2 regions of the Massilia sp. R2A-15 genome follow, and region 2 is predicted to be linked to the other one. Evidence: riboswitches for the same ligand, from Rfam matches in the RefSeq annotation. Region 2 holds a riboswitch; the other holds the start of a gene.
What was found. A riboswitch is a leader RNA that binds a small molecule or an ion and turns the genes downstream of it on or off. The one in region 2 is predicted to bind thiamine pyrophosphate.

Region 1 (7,737 bases), 390 kb from region 2:
GTTGGCACTGTAGAGTTCAAGTAGGGAACGTAATTCTAATGTGGTTTTTGTGTGCTAAATTTTGGTGATTTTTATGGGGTGGGGACAGTAGATGCCTACTTATGCTGAATTAAAAGCGTAAATTCAAGAATTGGAAAAGCGAGCTGAAGCTGAATCGCCACGATTTTGCTAGACACCCAGAGTGATCCAGATGCAGTTATCCTTGCGTTCGAAATTGGAGATGCAATGACCTTCCTAGAACGGGAGGTCAAGATTATGATTCGTCATGAAAGCGGTGGGTCAGGTTAAGAAAAGTTGGTCGCACAATAAGTCTATCCCTTCTTCACCGCTTTCTCATTTCTGGGTTCTTCCCGCTTATGCGGATGGCGCGACCGGGCCCCACGGCGGTTTTTGCCGATCTTTCCTTACCAACTCATGAATGGACCACGCCACAGTTTGCGCCTTGACGCCGCAAATCTTCGGCCAGGCGCAACGGCGCGCCGCAATTCATTACCAATCGATTACATCCCGGGCAGGGACTTCGCCAGGGCTCAAATCTGCCTTTTACGAAGGTAACATCGTATTGATGAGCGCACCCGGACACCTGATGGATATCCTCACCAGACATCGTGCAGCCGCCCTGACGCCGGCAGCGGCGGCCGGCATCGTGGCGCGACAGCGGGGGCGCCACGTCAGCGGTCGATTGCTGTTTGCGGCGCTTGTCGCGTTGGCAGTTCCCGCTCGGTCATATCCAGATGCTGGGCAAATCGCACGGCGATACGATTGCCGCCGAACTGCCGGGGTAGCTACCGTTTCATCCGGAGTTGGCGCTGGCCAGCCTGGCTGGTCACGCGCTCGATTTCTGGCTGATTTCGGAAGACCTGCCCGATCCGGACAACCGGGTAACGCACGATGCCGACGGCGCCATCGTGCTAAACCTGGTGCCGAACAACCTGGAAGGACACCACCGCCTGCGCGACAAGCTGCACCAGATGCTCGACGCCATGGATTGTCATCCGCATCTGCTGCCGCGCAACCTGTATCTGGGGAAGGACATTCCGATTGGCGGGACAGCGCATCAGAATGGGACTATCCGGTTCGGCAACGATCCGGCTACCTCCGCGCTGGACGTCAATTGCAAAGTGCATGACCTCGATAATTTGTACGTGGTTGACGCCAGTTTCTTCGTTTCATGCAGGGCGGTGAATCCCTCGCTCACCATTATCGCCAACGCGCTCCGCGTCGCTGACCATCTTCGAATGCGCCTGCGCTGATCAATCAGAGCGCGCCGGACATTGCGAGGTGGCTTTAGTCCGGATCGCCATGGGCCACTAGCAACCGACCAATGCGGCCGCTCGATCGACCGCTTTTGCAATGAAAATTCCACCGGTCGATGTAAAATTATCGCCGGCGTTTCATATTTCACGGTCTGATTTGGCAAGCCGCGAAGGATTGCGCGGTCGACCGTTCATAGCGCTGAGCTACACGCTGAAAGGATGTTGCCGCGCTGCCGGTAGTCCATTCGAGACATATTTATCGGTAATACGCTCCTGCAATCGAATCGAACTACAAAGCGCGTCAACAGTATAAATCGTATGCGTCCGATGCCCGGTAGCAGGCCGGGGGGCAAGGCGGTGGAATGGTGGAAACGATTTATGATGATGCGAGATAAATCGTATAAATCGTATAAATCGAAGTGATCGTAGTTTCGTTTAAGCAGGCGATCCGAAGGGCAGCTAGCCGTCTCAACTAGCATTTTTGGCGTAGTTTTTGGCGTAATTTTTTGAATTTCTGCGCGGCCTTCATAGGAGTAAGTACTGCTGCATCATGGGCGTATGTTTTTCGCCCGCGCTGTTCTTGATGGCGGCTGCGTTGATTTCGGTCGGAACGGTGGTCATTTATTCTTCATGGGGATGATGCGGCGGCGGCGCCTGCGACGATCCGCCATTTTACCGCTTTCGCCACACAGGCCGAAGCAAATCCCCATGCCCGACGGCGTGTGCCTAATAAATGGGGTCTGGTCCTGCGGACCTGACCCCATCTTGGTCGGCGACGCCGGCATCATGCAACCATTGGGTTGCTTTTCTGGGGATCGGCTCCTATACTTCTTCATGCAACCATTCGGTTGCGTCAAGTCATCCAGAGGAGCGAGTATGAACACCCATTCGGATACCGACCGCATCGAACGCAGCATCGTCATCAACGCCCCGCGCGAACGCGTCTGGCGGGCCCTCGCCAACGCGGAGGAATTCGGCACCTGGTTCGGCGCCAAGCTGGCCGGCCAGGCATTCACGCCCGGGCAGCGCGCGCGCGGCCAAATCACCTATCCCGGCTACGAGCACATTTACTTCGACGTTCTCGTGGAGCGCGTCGAGCCGCAGGACCTGTTGTCGTTTCGCTGGCACCCGTATGCGGTCGACGCCGCAGTCGATTATTCCGGCGAAGAGCCGACTCTGGTGACCTTCACCCTGGACGATGCGCCGGGACAGGGCACGCTGCTGAAAGTGGTCGAATCCGGCTTCGACAAGCTGCCGCCCGAGCGCCGCCTCGAAGCCTTCCGCATGAACAGCGGCGGCTGGGACGCGCAGATGAATAACATCGTTCGCCATGTCGGGGCATAAGGGCGCGCACGATGAAGTGCTGGCGCGCGTGTTTGCCGCGCTGGGCGATCCGACGCGCCTGAAACTCATCGCGCTGCTGTGCGCCGGCGGCGCTTTCTCGATTGCGCAGCTCACGGCCGGCACGGACATCAGCCGGCAGGGCGTGACCAAGCATCTGCACGTGCTGGCCGAAGCGGGCGTGGTGCGCGACGTGAAGGTGGGCCGCGAGCGGCTCTGGCAGCTCGAGCCGGCGCGCATCGAGGAGGCCAGGCGCACCCTCGAGATCATCGGGCGGCAGTGGGAGACCGCGCTCGGCAAGCTCAAACGTTTTGCGGAATCCGGGTGACCGGTGGTCAGGCGCGCGCCGCCAGCTCGCGCTCGATCTGCGCGAACGTCATCGGTTTTCCGAACAGCCATCCCTGCGCATATTCCACCCCGCGCTGGCGGAGGAACTGCGCCTGCGCCTCGGTCTCGACGCCTTCGGCGGTCAGCTGCAGCTTCAGGCTCTTGGCCATTTTGATGATGTGCCGGACCACGTGGCTCGTCGGCGCCTCGGTCGCGATGGCCTCGACGAAGCTCTTGTCGATCTTCAGATGGTCCACCTCGAGCGTCTGCAGGTACGACAGGCTGGAATAGCCGGTGCCGAAGTCGTCGATGGCCACGCGCACTCCCTTCGCGCGCAGGCTGCGCAGCACCTCGCGCGCCAGCCCCACGTCGAGCAAGCCGCGTTCGGTGATCTCGACGACGAGGTTGCGCGGCTGCGCCGCCGTGAGGGAGAGGAATTCATCGAGCCGGGCAGGCAGCCGCGCCGAGTGCAGGTCGGTGGCCGACAGGTTGACCGCGACGTGAAATCCTGGATGGCGCCGCAGGAACGCACCGGTATCGTGTGCGGCGAGCGTCAGCACGCGTTCGGTGATCTGCTCGATCAATCCGAATTGTTCGGCGATCGGAATGAAGATATTCGGATCCACGATCTCGCCGGTCGGCCGCTGCCAGCGGATCAGGGCTTCGACGCCCACCCACGCGCCGGTCTGCAGGTCGACGATCGGCTGGTACAGCAGGAACAGTTCGTTGCGTTTCAGGCCGGCCCTGATCGCCGCCGACAGCGACAGCTGGATGCGCGCGAGCAGTAACACGGCCGCGGCGAGCGCGAGGCCGGCGATCAGGCCGGCGGGCACCAACCGTTGTATTGCGTCATGCGTGGCGGCGCTGGAATCGCCGAGGGGAATCGCCGCCACCGCGGCATACTGGAAGCGGTCGGACTTCACGACCGCCACCAGGCGCTGGCCATCGACGAAGGTGACCGCCTTGTGCGGCTCGACTTTCCGGAGCCAGCCGGGGTCGACGAAATGACGCGACGTCATGGGCGCCGTATCGCCCAGCAGGTATATCGCCAGCGACACGTCCTTTCCGTTGACGGTTGTATCGATCGGCAAGTCCTTGTGGATGATCGCAATGTGGTTCTGTCGTTCGAGCGCAATGAAGGAAACGCGAGGTGCGAAGGGAAAACGCAGGTTCTTGCGCACCGCGACGCCGTTCGCGGTCACGAAGTCCGGCGCGCCGAGCGGCAGGCCTTTGCGATCGTGACCTAGCGAGGAGCAGGCAATGCGGCCGTCCTTGACGTAGCCGACAGCCTGCACATAGCTCGACGCCAGGTCGATCTGGCGCATCAGGTCGATATTCGCATCCGAACAAGGGGGGCCGTTGCGTGCCGCCGCCAGCAACTTGAAACCGCGGTCGACCTGAATGGCCGTGGCATCGGTGCGCAGCAGGACATCACGCGCATAGGCGAGAACCCGCTCGGTTTCGATGGCGCGGCCCTGGCGCTCCGCTTCATGGATCGCCAGCAGGACCGGCGCGCCCACGGCGAATGCCGCGACCACCAGCGTCAGCGCCATGGCCGCCTGCTTCTTCATGCTGAACCACCGTGCTGGCAAATGGCGTGCATCGGCAGGTGGCATCCGGGTCCAGGCGACATGGTCTCTCCGTGCTTGCGCTGTGCGAAATATGATACCGCACGATTTATGCAAGTTTCATACAAATCTCTGCAGGTTGATCGTCGTGACAAGCGGCAGCGTACAGGGGTAGAATTGGCTCATGCATAATTGCCGCCTCGTTCTGATCGCCTTGATCTTCGTCCTGCACAGCGCGGCGGCGATGGCGTCGTCGGTGCGGATCTGCTGCATGGACGCGCACTGTCCAGTCGCCGAATGCGTGGCGATGGGCTGCATCGCCGATCCGCTGCCGCCGGCGGCCGTCGGCGCCGCGGGCCGGGCGACGGTTTCGGCAATGCGCGCGCCAGCCGTACCGGGGCCAGGGATGCGTATCGCGGCGCGTGTCGAAGAAATATGGACGCCGCCCGACTGACGTGAGCGGGAAAATCGCAAGAGCAGTCTCACATCAAATAACAAGGAACGAACATGAAATCAAAATTCTTCAAAGTGGGCGCCGCAGTTGCGCTGCTGGCGGTATCGGCAGCCGCCGCCGCATCGAACATGGGCTGCTGCCTGAGCGTCGAATGCTGCCTGCGCATGCTGGGCTGCTGCTAACCCAGTCCGCGCGTAAATGAAAAAGCCGGCGCTGCGAAGCGCCGGCTTTTTTGCTGCTGGGGTCTGGTCCTGCGAACTGACCCCATTGTCGACAAGGCCACGGATGGTCAGGACTTGTCGGTCTTCGATGCCGATTGCTTGCTGCCGCTGTCGCTTTTCTGGCTCTGCTTGCTCGTGTCGGACTGCTTGCTGGCGCCGGTGGTGGCGCCGCTGCGCGATGCTGGCGGCGTATTGCCCGGCGCCTGCTGGCCCGACTGCTTGCTCTCGGCGTGAGTGTGGTTATGTCCGCTGCTGACTTTGCTGCTCATGTGATCTCCTTTGTTGTGTAACAAACTGAACACCATCTTGCACCGGCGTTGTCGGCCCGCTAATAGGCGCGCGACGACTATCCGCGTAGGACATCGCTTACTCGAATTGCTTTCTCGCTTGTCCAAACGACCAGAATGCGTTTAGAATCATCGCTGCCGAACAACGGCAAACGCTAGGGGTCCTGCAAGTCGCAAATGCGATGCGCAGGTGAGAAATACCCTCCGAACCTGATCTGGATAATGCCAGCGAAGGGAAGCATAGTGACACCGGCCGCGCGCCGTCTCCCTACACTCCTTTGCTGGCTCCTGCTCAAACCATCGAGAAGCTACGCAAGGAGCCACATGAACGCCAATCCGAAATTCTTGTCCGCCACCGCCACGGTGGATGAAGCCGCAATCCGTCCGTTGCCGAAGTCGCGCAAGGTCTACGTCGAGGGCAGCCGCCCCGACATCCGGGTGCCGATGCGCGAAATCAGCCAGTCCGACACCGCCGCCTCGTTCGGCGCCGAGAAGAATCCACCGGTCTACGTCTACGATACTTCCGGTCCGTACACCGACCCGGACGTGAAGATCGACATCCGCTCCGGCCTGCCGTGCCCGCGTACGCCTTGGATCGCAGAGCGCGGCGACACCGAGGAGCTGCCGGGTCCTTCCTCGGCGTTCGGCATCGAACGCTCGCTGGACGCGGCCAGCGCGCAGATGCGCTTCAACCTGCAGCGCAAGCCGCGCCGCGCCCGGGCCGGGGCCAACGTCACGCAAATGCACTATGCGCGCAAAGGCATCGTCACGCCGGAAATGGAGTTCGTCGCGATCCGCGAGAACATGCGCCGCAAGGAATACCTGGCGCAGCTGCAGGCCTCCGGCCCGATGGGAAGCCGCCTGGCCGACCTGATGGGACGCCAGCATCCGGGCCAATCGTTCGGCGCCAGCATCCCGGACGAGATCACGCCCGAATTCGTGCGCGACGAAATCGCCCGCGGCCGCGCCATCATCCCGGCCAACATCAACCATCCCGAAGTCGAGCCGATGATCATCGGCCGCAATTTCCTCGTCAAGATCAATGCGAACATCGGCAATTCGGCCGTGACGTCGTCGATCGGCGAGGAGGTCGAAAAGATGACCTGGGCGATCCGCTGGGGCGGCGACAACGTGATGGACCTCTCGACCGGCAAGCATATCCACGAGACGCGCGAGTGGGTGATCCGCAACAGCCCGGTGCCGATCGGCACGGTGCCGATCTACCAGGCGCTCGAAAAGGTCAACGGCAAGGCCGAAGACCTGACCTGGGAGATCTACCGCGACACGCTGATCGAACAGGCGGAGCAGGGCGTCGACTACTTCACCATCCATGCCGGCGTGCTGCTGCGCTACGTGCCGCTGACGGCGAAACGCCTGACCGGCATCGTCTCGCGCGGCGGCTCGATCATGGCCAAGTGGTGCCTGGCGCATCACCAGGAGTCGTTCCTGTACACGCATTTCGAGGAGATCTGCGAAATCATGAAGGCCTACGACGTGTCGTTCAGCCTGGGCGACGGCTTGCGTCCCGGCTCGATCTACGACGCCAACGACGAGGCGCAGCTGGCCGAACTGAAGACGCTCGGCGAACTGACCCAGATCGCCTGGAAGCACGACGTGCAGGTGATGATCGAAGGTCCCGGCCATGTGCCGCTGCACCTGATCAAGGAGAACATGGACCTGCAGCTGGAGCAGTGCAGCGAGGCGCCGTTCTACACGCTCGGGCCGCTGACAACCGACATCGCGCCCGGCTACGACCACATCACGTCGGGCATCGGCGCGGCGACCATCGGCTGGTATGGCACGGCGATGCTGTGCTACGTCACGCCGAAGGAGCACCTGGGCCTGCCGAACAAGGCCGACGTCAAGGACGGCATCATCACGTACAAGATCGCCGCCCACGCGGCCGACCTGGCCAAGGGCCATCCGGGCGCGCAGATCCGCGACAACGCGCTGTCGAAGGCGCGCTTCGAATTCCGCTGGGAGGACCAGTTCAATCTCGGGCTCGACCCCGACAAGGCGCGCGAGTTCCACGACGAGACCTTGCCCAAGGATTCGGCCAAGGTGGCGCACTTCTGCTCGATGTGCGGCCCGCATTTCTGCTCCATGAACATCACCCAGGAAGTGCGCGACTACGCCGGGAAGATGGGCATTTCCGAGGTGGCGGCGCTCAGGCAGGGCATGGAAGTGAAGGCCGTCGAATTCGTCAGGCGCGGCGCACAGATCTACCAGAAGCAGTGAGGCCGCGATGACCGAAATTATGTTGAACGGGGCGCCGCATCAAAT
Region 2 (7,737 bases):
CTCGGCGTCGCGATCGGCGCCCCGGTGCTGACCGCCCTCACCGGCCGCGTGCCGCGCAAGCAGCTGCTGCTCGGTCTGATGGTGCTGTTTACCATCGGGAACCTGCTGGCCTGGCAGGCGCCCGGCTACGCCACGCTGATGGGCGCGCGCGTGCTCACCGGCCTCGCGCACGGTGTGTTCTTCTCGATCGGCTCGACCATCGCCACCAGCCTGGTGCCGAAGGAAAAAGCGGCCAGCGCCATCGCGCTGATGTTCTCCGGCCTGACCGTGGCGCTGGTGACCGGCGTGCCGCTCGGGACCTTCATCGGCCAGACCTTCGGCTGGCAGGCCACCTTCCTGGCGGTGTCGCTGCTCGGCGTGATCGCCATCATCGGCAGCGCGATGCTGGTGCCGCGCGATATCGCGGGCAGCAAGCCGTCGCCGCTCCTGACGCAACTGGCGGTGCTGCGCAAGCCGCGCCTGCTGCTGGTGTACGCGATGACCACGCTGGGCTACGGCGGCACCTTCATCGCCTTCACCTACCTCGCGCCGATCCTGCAGGAAGTCTCCGGCTTTTCGGCCTCGTCGGTGAGCCTGGTGATGCTGGTGTACGGCGTGTCGGTCGCCGCCGGGAATATCTGGGGTGGCAAGCTGGCCGACCGCAAGGGCCCGGTGCGCGCGTTGCAGATCGTGTTCGCGCTGCTGGCGGCGGTGCTGCTGGTGCTGACGTTCACCGCGCCGAACAAGCTGCTGGTGCTGGCCACCGTGCTGGCGTGGGGCGCGGTCGCCTTCGGCAACGTGCCGGGACTGCAGGTGTACGTGGTCAAGCGCGCCGAGCGCGATGCGCCGCAGGCGGTGGACGTGGCCTCGGGCCTGAACATCGCCGCCTTCAATGTCGGCATCGCGCTGGGCGCCTGGGGCGGCGGCCTGGTGGTCGCGCGTCTCGGCCTGATGGCCACCCCGTGGATCGGCGCGCTGGTGGTGCTGGGCGCGCTGGCCCTGACCACGCTGGCCGGCCGACTGGACAAACGCGACGCGGCCGCCGAGCCGAAAGAACTCCGCCTCGCCGCCTGATCTGTTTTATTCGACGCCGCGGTCCAAGGTCTGGGGTCAGGTCCGCCGGACCTGACCCCGGTTTTGTCGCCGCCGCCGAACGAAGTCGGCAGTTCAGTCGCAGTCGCTTACACATCCAGCTCCGGATAGTGCCTGAAGATGCCCTCCTCATTGAATGGTATGCGCCGCTTTGACGCCAGATAGGCTGCGATGTTGGGGCGCGCCGCCACCAGTTCGCGCAGCGCCGCGAGCCGCGGATAGCCTGGCTCGATGCGTGCCATCGCTTTCGGAAACGCGTAGCGCAATCCTTCGATCACCTGGAACATGGACAGGTCGGCATAGGTGAGCTTCGCGCCATTGAGATACCCGCCCTTGCCCACCCTGGCCAGCACGCCCTCGAAATACTCGAAGTACTTCGGCACGCGTTCAGCCAGGAAGGCCGCGGCGCGCTTCTTCGCTTCCTTCTTCTGGTCTTCGTAATACAGCGAACTCGAAATGGGATGATGGGTGTCGTGCACCTCGGCCACCAGGTCGGCGATCGTCAGCTGCAGCTGGTGGACCCACAGCCGCCCAGCCTGCGCGCGCGGCGCCAGGCCATGCGCGCCGCCGAGGAACAGCAGGATGTTGGCGGTCTGGCCGATGACTTGGTCGCCTGCCGCCAGGAACGGCGGCGCGAACGACGGCGTGGCCGCCTCCTTCATCAGCTTCATCATCGCGCGCGTGCCATTGCGGGTGCGCGCCACGTCCACGTACTGCGCCTGCGCCTCTTCCAGCGCGAGCCGGACGAATTCGCCGCGGCCAGGAATCGTCGGCCAGTAGTAAAGCTGATAGACCATCGCCTTCTCCATCGGTTGCGCATCGCTCGATTATCGGCCAATTTTCTTTTGCCGGCGCCCGGTTACATGCTAGTCTCGCGCTACCGCCGAAGAGCGGTCACAAGACGTCCATCAAACAAGGAGAACAACATGCTCAAGAATTTCGCACTCGCCGTACTCGCGATCCTGGTCATCATCGTCGGCATCGCCATGACGAAGCCGGACACCTACTCGGTCAAGCGCACCATCGCCATCAAGGCGGCGCCGGAGAAAATCGCCCCGCTGATCACCGACTTCCATCAGTGGGCCAGTTGGTCGCCGTGGGAACATCTCGATCCGGCCATGCAGCGCACCTTCAGCGGCGCCCCGGCTGGCAAGGGCGCGATCTACGAGTGGAAGGGGAACAAGGATGTCGGCCGCGGCCGCATGGAGATCACCGATGCAACCACGCCGGCCAGCACCAAGATCGACCTGCTGTTCATGGAGCCGTTCGAGTCGCACAACACCACCGAATTCGTCCTGGTCCCGCAGGGCGCCGAGACCCAGGTCACGTGGAACATGGCCGGCCCGATGAACTTCATGGCCCGGATCATGAGCGTATTCACCAGTATGGATTCGATGATCGGCAAGGACTTCGAAAAAGGCCTGGCCAGCATGAAGGCCGTCGCGGAAAAGTAAGTCCCTTGAGCGATATCACCGCCTGATCCGCGCGGTGGGTCAAGATGTGAAGTGGCGCGCGGCGCCACTTCCCCATCGACACACGCGGAGCAGTCCCGATGATCGTCGCTCAACTCGTGAAGCAGTGGCTTTCCCGGCGCGCGCGATACGGGTTCACGCCATCGATCGGTTCAATCGCGCGCAGCCTGCGTGTGCTGCGTTACCGCCGCGAACACCGGCGCCTGTGCGCGCTCGACGTCTACCGCAACTATGTCGCGATGCCGGCCAACGACGACCTGTTTCACTACCTCAGCCACCGCTTCTACCTGAGCCGCCACCTGGCCCCGCGCGCCCGTGTCGCGTGCGTGCTGCGCCATTACGGCTTCGAAGACGAGACCTTCAACACCTCCTACAAATACGCGGTGTACCGCGCCGGCGGCCTGACCCTGTGGCAGCGCTGCGCCAACGGCTGCAGGTTTGCCATCACGCTGTCGATGGCCTCGCGCATGGACGCCGAGGGCGACCTGACGATCATGTTCGAAGCCGACGGCGCCTGCCTGCACCGCCTCAGCTTCAGCTGGATCGAGGGCCGCTTCGCCGGCGTGGAGGCCCCGCTCGTGCCTTTCGTGGCGCGCAATCAGGGCAGCCGTCCCGGGTCGCACGGGGCGATCGCCGCGTTCGAGCAGGCCTTCCCGCACAATTCGCCCAGCCTGTTCTGCACCGCCGCGATGCAGGGCGTGGCGCTGGCCGTCGGCATGACGCAGATCGCCGCGATCAAGCACAGCGCCCATCCGTTCGGCCATGACGCCCCGCCGCAGCGGGCCGCGCGCATGGCTGCGGCCTACGACCATGTCTGGGAACAGCTTGGCGGCGTCGAGCTCCCCGGGCCGTCCTGGCTGATCGAGCTGCCCTATCGCCTCAAGCCGCTGTCGGACATCCCGGCCAGGCACCGCCGGCGCGCCGCGACGCGGCGCGCACACTGGAACGAAATCGGCGAGGCGGCGCGCGCCATGCTCGCCTCCAAGCTCAAGCGCGTGCCAAGGCTGGCGCCGCCGCCCACCGCGCCGGCCCCGCGCCAGGCCGCTTCCGTGTAAGCGCCGTCGCACCGGCGAAGGCAGGCGCCACGCTGGTCATTTGTTCATGATAGAATCTGCGCTCGCTAGGGGTCCCGGGATGTTTGCCGGGTGAGAGATACCCTCCGTACCTGATCTGGATAATGCCAGCGTAGGAAAGCGCAAAGTAGTTCCCCTTTGTATGCTCGCCTCCCGTCTGGCTCCGGTTTTTATAGTACGCGCCGGTTTGTCCGGCGCATAAAACGAGCAGACAATGTCCCAACCAATCCTGAAGTATTCCGTTCTCGCCTTCGCCGTAATGCAGGCGTGTTCCGCCCTCGCCCAGACCACCATGACCGAAGTTGTCGTCAGCGCCACCAGGCCTGCCGGCAGCGAGCGCGCCAGCATCGGCGGCTTTGCCGATGCACCGCTGCTCGAGACGCCGGCGACGGTCAGCGTGATCGACCGCCAGCGCATGCAAGACCTCGGCATCCATGACAGCACCGGCGCCATGAAGCTCGATGCGGCCGTCAGCGATTCATACAACGCGGTCGGCTACGCCGAGAATTTCTCGATCCGCGGCTTCAACCTCGACAACACCTCCAGCTACCGCAAGGACGGCCTGGCGATACCGGGCGACACCCAGATCCCGCTGGAAAACAAGGAGCGCATCGAAGTGCTCAAGGGCCTGGCCGGCCTGCAGGCGGGCGTCGCGGCGCCAGGCGGCATCATCAACTACGTGACCAAGCGTCCGACCGCTACCTCCCTTCGCTCGGCGACGTTCGAGGTGCGCGAGCGCGGCACCCTGTACGGATCGATGGACCTGGGCGGACGCTTCGACGACCGTCGCTTCGGCTACCGGATCAACGCCGCGGCCGAGAAGCTGCGCTCCTACGTCAAGGGCGCCGACGGCGAGCGCCAGTTCGTCTCCGGCGCCTTCGACTGGCAGGTCACGCCGGACGCGCTGCTGCAGCTCGACCTCGACTACCAGCACAAGTCGCAGCTGACCGTGCCGGGCTACCAGCTGATCAACAACGTCAGCCTGCCGACCGGGGTTTCGCAGACCATGCTGCTGAACGACCAGCCGTGGGCCAAGCCGGTCGACACGAAAAGCACCAACGCCGGCCTGCGCTTCGAATACCGCCTCAGCGACGACTGGAAGGCCAGCGTCGGCATGAACAAGCACTGGTTCAAGCGCGACGACTACACCGCCTTCCCTTACGGCTGCAATTTTGATTATGGCTTCTGTGCGAACGGCGACTACGACGTCTACGATTACCAGAGCGCGGGCGAGCGCAAGTCGCCGTTTGGCGCGCAGGCGATGGTGCAGGGTAAATTCTCTACCGGCGCAATCAGGCACGACCTGACCGCCGGCGCGTCGATCTTCACCCGCAGCGACAAGTCGGGCGACTACGTCTACGACTTCGCCGGAATGAGCAATATCTACCACAACGTCATCGTGCCGCCGGCGCCGGGCAATCCGACGACAGGCCCGGTATTCGAGCGCCGCAGCGAGAACGAGCGCGCCGTGTTCGTGCAGGATATCGCCGCCATCACGCCGCAGTTCAAGCTGCACGCCGGCCTGCGCTACGTGCAGGTCAAGCGCGACGAGTACATCCCGGACGACAATTCGCGCGTCGCCAATGCGCCGCGCTTCTACGCGCACAGCGACGAAGGCTTCGCGCTGCCGAACGTCGCGCTGGTGTACAGCCCGAGCCAGGACTGGAACCTGTACGCGGCGCTCTCGCACGGACTGGAACATGGCGGCATCGCTCCGATCGAGACCACCAACCAGAACACGGCGCTGGCGCCGAGCCGCTCGAAGCAGGTCGAAGTGGGCGTCAAGGGCGCGATCAATAACGACGTTACCGTGTCGGCGGCGCTTTTCCAGATCCGCAAAGGCCACGAGTTCACCGACGAAGCCATCAACACCTACGTGCGCCGCGGCGAATCGACCCACCGCGGCCTGGAGCTGTCGGCCCAGGGCGGCGTCCACAGCGGCCTGCAGTACGGCGTGTCGCTGCTGGCGCTGCACACCGACCAGCAAGGCACCGGCCAGGCGGACTTCGACGGCAAGCGCGTCACCGATGTCCCGAACTTCAAGTCGAGCGCGTGGGTTGAGTATGCGGTGCCTGCCGTGGCGGGCCTGAAGGTCAACGCGGCCTGGCAGTATTCGGGCGAGAAGGCGTTCGACCTGGCCAACACGGTCAACGTGCCGGCCTACCACCTGTTCGACCTTGGCGCGTCGTACGCGACCCGCGTGGCCGGCATGTCGACCACGCTGCGCTTTGGCGTCAACAACGTGTTCGACAAATTCTACTGGCGCGATGTCACGCCGGCGCTGGGCGGCTACCTGCTGACCGGCGCGCCGCGCACCTTCCGCGCATCGGCGCAGTTCGACTTCTAAAAGGCGTACTGGATCCGCATCGCGACGCTTTTGGCGTTGCGTGCGGAATTCTTGCCGATCAGGTAAGCCGCTTCATACTTCCACTCATGTCCGCCCGCCAGGAGCCAGCTGCCGAAAACGGCTGGCCCCGCGCGGTGCGACTGCTGCTCGCGCGGCAGCCAGTCGTTCCACTTCCCCATCTCGCCGAACCCCTGCACGCCGAACTGCAGCTTCTCGATCCAGCGGTATTTCACCTGCCACTGGTAGGCGATCGTGGTCGCTTCGGCCTGCGCGGTGCGGCAGTGCCGCTGCAGGAACACATTCAGGTTCAACTGGGTGCGTCCAAATTCCGTCTGCAGCACCGGGCCGTATTCGTACCCGATCTCGCCCGATCCGTCAGTGTCCCGTTCAATGTTGGTATGGAAGGCCAGGTCCACCGGATACTCGCCCTGCGTCAGCATGAAGTCGTTCTGCCACTCGACCGCGGACAGATGGTTCGAGCCGGGACTCATCTGGAACCACTGCGCCGTCAGCTCGGTGTACCAGCGCGAGGTGACGTTCCACGCCAGGCCCAGCTCGGGAGAACTGCGCGGCGCCTTGCCGGCCGGCTTCGCGTTCCAGTACTTGAAATCGACCGAGCGCTGTCCTTCGTTGGGATAAGTGGTGACCAGGTAGTAGCCGGTGTCGGCCGCTGCCTGCTGCATCAATAAAGCCAGGGACGTCAACACCAGGATCTTCTTCATCGACGGTTCTCGCGGTTGATTCAGTGGTTGAATTGTCCCAGCAGCGCGGCGGTGCGCGCGACGCGCTGTTCCAGGTCGCCGGTCAGCAGCGCGTAGTCGACGCCCTGCCGCTCCAGGCGCCCGATCAGCGCCTGGTGCACGACCAGCCGAACTTCGGCCGATTCGCGCTGCAGGCCGTCTGCGACCCAGGGCAGATCCGGCGCCGCCACCAGCGTCAGCGCGTAATCGTGATCCAGCGCCAGCGCCTCCAGCCGCGGATCGACTCGGCCCCAGTAGACGCCACTGTAGACCGCCGTCATCAGCGGCGTGGTGTCGCAAAACAAGAAATCCCGCGCCAGTGGCTCGGCCGCATCCTCGCGTTCGAGCTGGGTTTGCGCGATCGCCAGCTGGTCGTGCTCGAACGGCACGCGCGCATTCAGCTCGACGAACTCGCGCAGGTATTCGCGCACCCAGACGGTGCCGTAGCGGTTTGCCAACGCCGTGGCCAGCGTCGATTTGCCGGTCGATTCGGCGCCCAGGATGGCGATGCGCGGCACCGTCATCGCGCCACCCTGCTCCAGGCGCGCAGGCCGATCGCGGCCATCACGACGAACACCGCGTACAGGATCGCCGTCAGCACCAGATGCTTGTACAGGTACAGGCCGACGTACAGCACATCGACCGCGATCCAGGCATGCCAGTTCTCGACCTTCTTGCGCGACAGGAGGACCTGGCCGAGCAGGCTGCCGGCAGTCAGGAAGCCGTCCGCGTGCGGCACGTCGGTGTTGGTCCAGGTCTTGAGGAACCAGGACAGCAGCACGAAGCCGGCCGCCCAGCCGGCCAGCGACACGATCCAGCCGCGCCGGTCCAGGCGCGTGACGTCGAGCACCTGGCCCTGCGCGCCGCCGTGCAGCCAGCTGTACCAGCCCCAGAACGAGACGATGATGAAGACGGCCTGCAGGCCGGCGTCGCCATACAGGCGCGAGTCGTAGAACACCACGCCATACGCGGCCGAGGAGACGATCGCGAACAGCCAGGCCCAGTGGTTCTGGCGGATATTGAGCAGGACCGTC

Region 1: another riboswitch for thiamine pyrophosphate. It lies ahead of thiC (phosphomethylpyrimidine synthase ThiC); the one in region 2 lies ahead of Q4S45_RS11985 (TonB-dependent siderophore receptor).

Annotation. Positions count from the first base shown of each region.
Region 1 is NZ_CP131935.1:2,986,019-2,993,755, reverse strand. Features, by position in the region: gene Q4S45_RS13820 (GMC family oxidoreductase) at 804-1,253, shown strand; gene Q4S45_RS13815 (SRPBCC family protein) at 2,133-2,600, shown strand; gene Q4S45_RS13810 (helix-turn-helix transcriptional regulator) at 2,587-2,925, shown strand; gene Q4S45_RS13805 (EAL domain-containing protein) at 2,933-4,495, opposite strand; gene Q4S45_RS13800 (hypothetical protein) at 4,677-4,946, shown strand; gene Q4S45_RS13795 (hypothetical protein) at 5,000-5,128, shown strand; gene Q4S45_RS13790 (hypothetical protein) at 5,236-5,436, opposite strand; TPP riboswitch at 5,602-5,708, shown strand; gene thiC (phosphomethylpyrimidine synthase ThiC) at 5,779-7,692, shown strand; gene thiS (sulfur carrier protein ThiS) at 7,700-7,737, shown strand, end outside.
Region 2 is NZ_CP131935.1:2,600,159-2,607,895, forward strand. Features, by position in the region: gene Q4S45_RS11965 (MFS transporter) at 1-1,053, shown strand, start outside; gene Q4S45_RS11970 (glutathione S-transferase) at 1,161-1,868, opposite strand; gene Q4S45_RS11975 (SRPBCC family protein) at 1,998-2,525, shown strand; gene Q4S45_RS11980 (DUF535 family protein) at 2,624-3,598, shown strand; TPP riboswitch at 3,656-3,752, shown strand; gene Q4S45_RS11985 (TonB-dependent siderophore receptor) at 3,831-5,963, shown strand; gene Q4S45_RS11990 (hypothetical protein) at 5,960-6,685, opposite strand; gene Q4S45_RS11995 (ATP-binding protein) at 6,706-7,227, opposite strand; gene pnuC (nicotinamide riboside transporter PnuC) at 7,224-7,737, opposite strand, start outside.